2 regions of the Streptomyces sp. NPDC101393 genome follow, and region 1 is predicted to be linked to the other one. Evidence: riboswitches for the same ligand, from Rfam matches in the RefSeq annotation. Region 1 holds a riboswitch; the other holds the start of a gene.
What was found. Region 1 has a riboswitch for cobalamin ahead of ACIRQ7_RS06085 (ABC transporter substrate-binding protein). Riboswitches for the same ligand answer to the same signal wherever they lie in the genome.
Positions count from the first base shown of each region.

Region 1 (3,147 bases):
GTGAGCGCCGCAGGACGTAGGCGCGCACTTCAGCCGATGCGGACCCGGTCGAACCGGGCCCAGTCGTGCGAGTTCGGCGGTGCGGCGCGCAGGCCGCGGACCGAAGGGCCGATGGCGTCGTTGGCATCGGAGAACGCCCACACCAGGAGCCCGGACCCGTCCCGGGCGATCTTCTGGGCGCGGGTGAGCAAGGCCAGCCGGTCCCGCTCGTCGCGGGTGGTGCGGGCGCGCTCCAGCAGCGTGTCGAACTCCTTCGAGGCGTACTGCGTCTGGTTGCGGGCGGCTCCGCCGCGGACCCGCTGCTGGAGGAAGTCGGAGACGGGCAGCGTGGAGCTGGTGTTGAAGGCGGCGACCCCGTGCGTCTTGATCTCACTGAAATACGTGCTGGCGGCCCGGGTGTTGGCGGTCAACTTCAGCCCCACCTCGCGTAGTTGCCGCGCCATCAGGTCCGCGGCCGGCTCCCAGGCGGCGTCGACCGCACTGGTCTCCACGGTGATCTCCCACCCGTCCGCGCCGGCCTCCTTCACGAGCTTCCGGGCCCTTTCGACATCGCGCACGCGGGGCTTCAGGCCGTCGGGGTAGCCGCGCAGGCCCATGCCGAACAGGTCGTTCCCCGGCTCGCCGTGCCCGGCGAGGGCGACGCGCACCAGCGCCTTCCGGTCGAGCCCGAGCTGCACGGCCCGCACCAGCCGCGGGTCGTCGAAGGGCTTGCGGCCGGCGCGCAGCAACAGCTGCTGGGCGGTGGCCCGTTTGGCGGTCAGCAGCCGCGTCGAGCCCTTCTGCTGCAGCCGGTCCACCGAGGCGCCGGCCATGTCGGCGGCGTAGTGGACCTGTCCGGAGAGCAGCGCGTTGAGTCGCGCCGACTCCTCGTTCGCCGGGACGATCTCCAGCTCGGCGATGTGCGGGGCACCGTCCCAGTGGTCCGCCCAGCGCCGGTAGCGGGCGGTCCCGCCGGGTGTGAACGACACGTAGCTGAAGGGGCCGGAGCCGACGGGCTTGCGGAAGTCCTTCGTACCGTCGGGGATGATCTCCGTGCCGGGGCCGGCGAAGACGGTGGGGAACTCGAAGTTCGGCGCCTTCAGCACGAAGACGACGGACCGTTGGCCGTCGGCCTTGCTCGCCTCGAAGTCGATCGCGGAGAGCAGTTGCTGCGAGGGGGAACCGGTGTCGGGGTCGGCAGCGCGGCGGTAGCTGTAGAGGACGTCCCGTGCGGTCACCGGTCTGCCGTCGTGGAACTCCGCCGTGCGCAGACGTATGTGCCACCGGGTGCCGGAGGCGTCGCCCTCCCAGGATTCCGCGAGCCGCTCGCGGACGGACATGTCGTCCGCGTACGTGCCGAGCGTGTCGTAGAGGGCCTTGGCGCGGGCCTGGTCGACGAAGTTCGGCGCGACGTGGGGGTCGAGGGTCTCCTGGGAGCCGCCGGCCGTGAACGCGGCGCGGAACCGGTCGCCGCCGCCCCCGTCCCTCGCGTCCCCGCCGCAGCCGGCGAGCAGGCCGGGCGAGGTCAGCGCCAGGGCGCCTCCGGCGGCCAGCACCATCCGTCTTCCGGGTTCCGGCCGGTTGCCGGGTTCGGGCCGGTGCACCGGCTCCGTCCGGGCATGCGTCGTCACCATCGATCCTCTCCGGGGTTTCCTCGCCCCTGCCATCGGACCGGCGACGGGTCAGTCTCCTGGCTCCCGGATCGTTGCCGGCCTCCGCCTTCCCACCCGCGGCTGCGGACAGTGGCATGCAGGAGGACAGCTCCCCGGTCACAGTGGCGGGACCGCGCCGGAATCGCACCGGCTTCCTGGTCCCCGTCGCCTCGTGCACTCATTGTGGCGCACGAGGCGGCGGGCGCCGGGTCCAGGGGCTCGGTCACGCCGACAGGGCGCCCCGCACGGTGCGTTCGCACGCGTGCGGGGCGCCCTGTCGATCCGGTGGGAGTGTCAGTCCCCCTCGGTTTCGAAGGTGCGCAGCAAATCGGCGGCGACGCTCACGGCAATGGTCGCGGGTTCCTTGCCCGTCAGGGTGGCCAGCCCGATCGGGGTCTTGATCCGGTCGATGGTGGCCTCGCCGTGGCCGCCCTCGGTGGCGAGGCGTTTGCGGAACCGCACCCACTTGGCCTCCGACCCGATCAGCCCGAGGGAGCCGAGATGGGTGGTCCGCAAGGCGGCGTCGCACAGCGCGGCGTCCTCGGCATGATCATGGGTCATGATCAGGATGTGGGTGCCGTGCGGCAACTCCTCCAGCACCTCCTCGGGCAGCAGCGGCGTGTGATGCACATGCACCTGCGCCACCGCGTCCGCCAGCACGTCGAGCCGCTCCTCGGTGAGGATGTCGGCGCGGGTGTCGACCAGATGGAGGTCGAGGTCCTGACGTGCCAGGATGCGTGCCAGTTCCAGCCCTACGTGCCCGACGCCGAAGATCGCCACCGCCCTCACCACCGGCAGCGGTTCGAGCAGCACCGAGACCGCGCCGCCGCAGCACTGCACGCCGTGCTCGTTGGTCACCTTGTCGTTCAGGGCGAAATCGATCAGTTCCGGTTCCGGCTTGGACGCGCCGATCATTCCCCGGGCCCGATCGATCGCGACGGCCTCGATATTGCCGCCACCGATCGAACCCCACGTCTCGGTCTGCCCCACCACCAGTTTCGCTCCTGCGTCGCGTGGGGCGTGGCCGCGCACGGTCGCGACGGTCACCAGCACGCCGGCCTCCCGGCGTGCCCGCAACCGTGTGACCGCGTCGACCCACGTCATGTCAGGCACCGTTCAATGCTGTGGCGTTGCTCCGGATCGTGCCGTTGGCAGCGTTCCCGTTTCCGGCGTGGCCGTCGCCGCCGTGGCCGTTGGCGGCAGCCCCGTTACGGGCGTGACCGTTCGGGGAGGCACCGTTCCGGCGGGCCTGCTGGATCGCCCAGTACACCGCCTCCGGTGTCGCGGGTGAGGCCAACTCGATGCCGGCCCCCTTAGGCCCGAACGCGCCGGCGGCCTGCCGCAACGCCTCTCGCACCGAGAACGCCAGCATCAGCGGAGGCTCACCCACCGCCTTGGACCCGTATACCGAGCCCTCCTCGGTGGCGTTCTCCAGAAGGGTGACGTGGAATTCCTCGGGCATCTCCGAAAAGCTCGGCAGCTTGTAGGTGCTCGCGGCCTGGGTCAGCAGCCGGCC
Region 1 covers NZ_JBIWNU010000002.1:96,323-99,469, forward strand. The annotation lists partial or broken gene ACIRQ7_RS06080 (hypothetical protein) at 1-127, opposite strand, end outside; gene ACIRQ7_RS06085 (ABC transporter substrate-binding protein) at 30-1,613, opposite strand; cobalamin riboswitch at 1,663-1,791, opposite strand; gene xdhC (xanthine dehydrogenase accessory protein XdhC) at 1,926-2,735, opposite strand; gene xdhB (xanthine dehydrogenase molybdopterin binding subunit) at 2,737-3,147, opposite strand, start outside.

Region 2 (3,147 bases), on a different contig from region 1:
GGCACCATGATCAATGCTCTCGCGGTGAAGTGGGGCGGCGGTTTCTTCGCGCCCAAGGGAGTGGAGTACGAGCTGCTGCTGACTGCCGGTGCGGCGGCACTGGCGCTGACGGGGCCCGGCCGGTGCGCCGTTGACCGGTTCCTGCCCGTGCTGCGCGCGCAGCGGCTCGCCCACGGCGTGGCTGCGGTGGTCCTCGCGCTGGTGGTGGCCGGGATCGTGCTGCTGGTCCGGAAGTAGGAGAAGGGGGAGGGGGAGTGGGCGGTAGGGGTGAGGTGCCTGACGTCGGACGCCCCGTTCGCCGGGGCGGTGAACGGGGCGTCCGTGGGCGGGTGGTGAGGCCTCAGGGTTTCGCTGACGTGCGGGCTGCCCAGCGTTGTTCGACGCCGGAGAGGCGCCAGTAGGCGAGCGCCGCCGCCCACACGACCACGAACAGGCCGACGATGATGAAGCCGACGTTGTCGAGGTCGAGGGCGGAGATCCAGCCGGTCAGCGGGTCATGGAGACCGAGCTTGTCGTGCAGGACGGTCACCAGCTCGATGGTGCCGATGAAGAAGGCGACGGCGATCGACAGGCCGGTGATGGTGAGGTTGTAGTAGACCTTGCGCACCGGGTTGGAGAACGCCCACTGGTAGGCGAAGTTCATGAACGTGCCGTCCAGGGTGTCGAACAGGCTCATGCCGGCGGCGAAGAGCAACGGCAGGCACAGGATGGCGTACCAGGGGAGCCCGGCCGCGGCACCGCTGCCCGCCATCACCATCAGGGTCACTTCGGTGGCGGTGTCGAAGCCGAGGCCGAAGAGGAAACCGAGCGGGAACATCTGGCCGGGGCGGGTGATGGACCGGGTGAACCGTCCCAGGACGCGGTTCATGAAGCCGCGGGAGTCGAGCTGCTGCTCCAGCTCGGTCTCGTCGAAGCGGCCGTCGCGCATACCGCGGAAGACCCGCCAGATCCCCGCCAGTGCGACGAGGTTGAGGGCGGCGATGAGGTAGAGGAACGTTCCCGAGACGGTGGTGCCCACGGTGCCGAGGACCTGGTGGGTACGGGATTCGTCGTTGAGGAGCGTGCCGGCGAGCTGGGCTCCGCCGGCGACCAGGGCGGCCATCGCGACGACCACGCTGGAATGGCCGAGGGCGAACCAGAAGCCCACCGAGACCGGTCGCTTGCCGTCGGCCATCAGCTTGCGTGTGGTGTTGTCGATCGCGGCGATGTGGTCGGCGTCGAAGGCGTGGCGCATGCCGAGGGTGTACGCGGTGACGCCCAGGCCCACGCCGAACACCTGGCTTCCCACGGCGTAGTGGTGGGGGACCACGAGGAGGAAGAGCACACCGAAGGCGACGATGTGCAGGCCGGCTATGACGGCCATCAGGCCCGCGGTGCGGACCGTGTCCTGCCGGCGCCAACGGAACGCGGGGGTCGGGGCAGCGGTATCTGCGGGTTGGGGGGTATCGGTGGACACGGCCATCCGGCGGTCAGCTCCAGCACCTCGTGGAATCAGTTCGTGAGATGCCGTGGCCGGTCTCCTGGCTTACGGGTGCACGCGTCCGGCCCGCCTTCCCGGCCGCGGGCTGCGGTCAGTGGCGTCGCCTGCGTGGAGGCGCGGGCGCATGGGGCCGGAAACTCCCCGATCACAGTGGCGAGGGCCGCTCCGGCCTGGGACCACAAGGTCCGTCACCGGTCTTCCCGAACACCACGGCCCGGCCACTCTAACCGTCGGCCCGGGAGCGCAGCAGATGCCCCCTTATGTGCCCTCCTGGGGGTGGGGCGGACCGCAGGTCAGTAGTCCAGGGAGGACAGGAAGGCGTGCAACTCCTGGTCGAAGAGTGCGGTGTTCTCCAGATTGACCATATGGGCGGCGCTCGGTATGCGGACCCTGCGGGCGCCGGGGACGGCGAGGGTGATCGCATGGGCGTTGGACGAGATGTCCGTGCTGTCGAGGTCGCCGTCGAGGACGACGGTCGGCACCCGGATCTCGCCGAGGCGGTGGATGGCCCCGACCTCCAGAGCGATGCCGGCCCCCAGGCCGTCCGCATGCACCTCGGCGTTGGCCTCGGCGGAGGCGCGCATCCGCTCGCGCATCCCGGGGTGCACCGCGCCGGGCTCGCGGTGCGGTCCGTCCACCCACATCCGTAGGAAGTGCTCGACGTAGCGCTCCACGCCGTCCGGTTCGCCGATCGCCGCCACCTGGTGCCTGATGTGCTCCAGGACGAACGGGTCGCTGAAGGCGCGACCGCTGATACCGGGGGAGGCCAGCGCGAGGGCCGTCACGCGGTCCGGGTGGGCGAGAGCGGTGTCCAGTGCGATGCGGGCGCCGTGCGAGAGGCCGACGAGGACGGCGCTCGGGATGTCGAGGGCGTCCAGCAGGGTCCGTAGGTCGTCGTGGTTGGCGTAGTCACCGGACACGCTGGAGGAGAGGCCGTGGCCCCGGGTGTCGTAGCGGACGGCGCGGAGGCCGGAATTCACCAGCCAGGCGAACTGCTCGTCCCACATGTGCTGGTCGAGCATGCCGCCGTGCACCAGCACCACCGCGGGGCCGGAGCCGGCCGCTTCGTAGAACAGCTCGCCGTCGTCGATCGGCACGATGCCGTTGTCGATCTCGGACCAGTCGCTGATGCTCGGGGTCATTCTCTGTGTCGTCCTTCGTGTGGCGGATCCGGTATGTCCGGCAGGGCCGGTGCATCCGGTAGGTGGTTCGGATGTGGTGGATGGGGCGGAATCGGGTGGGGCTTCGGGGTTGGGGGGCTGTCCAGGTTGTCTGGACTGCCGGGTTCCTCCGTGGGAACGTGCGAGCCGTTCGCCAGGTGCCGGAATTCCTCGCCGAGTCGGTCGAGTACGCGCAGTGCGGTGGTGACGTCGGCGGCGGAGAGGTCGGCCAGTACGCGGCGCAGCGTCGCCGGCTCGAATCCCGGAATGCCGCGCATCACCGCCGAACCCTCGCTCGTGAGCTGAATCAGCGACGAGCGCCGGTGTGCCGGATTGGGGGCCGTCACCACCAGGCCCAGTTCCGCCGCGTGGTTCACCCAGCGCTGCACCGGCTGCCGGTCGAGGCCCAGGCTGCGCGCCAACTGCGGCACCGTGCGCGGGCCTTCGGTGCGTAGGGCGTCCAGCAAGGCGTGTTCGCCGGCCGTCATGCCCGTGCCGACCAGTTCG
Region 2 covers NZ_JBIWNU010000004.1:226,423-229,569, forward strand. The annotation lists gene ACIRQ7_RS14475 (DoxX family protein) at 1-237, shown strand, start outside; gene ACIRQ7_RS14480 (HoxN/HupN/NixA family nickel/cobalt transporter) at 341-1,462, opposite strand; cobalamin riboswitch at 1,493-1,707, opposite strand; gene ACIRQ7_RS14485 (alpha/beta fold hydrolase) at 1,774-2,622, opposite strand; gene ACIRQ7_RS14490 (MarR family winged helix-turn-helix transcriptional regulator) at 2,619-3,147, opposite strand, start outside.
Region 2: linked by a shared signal. The riboswitch ahead of ACIRQ7_RS14480 (HoxN/HupN/NixA family nickel/cobalt transporter) and the one ahead of ACIRQ7_RS06085 (ABC transporter substrate-binding protein) in region 1 are both predicted to bind cobalamin.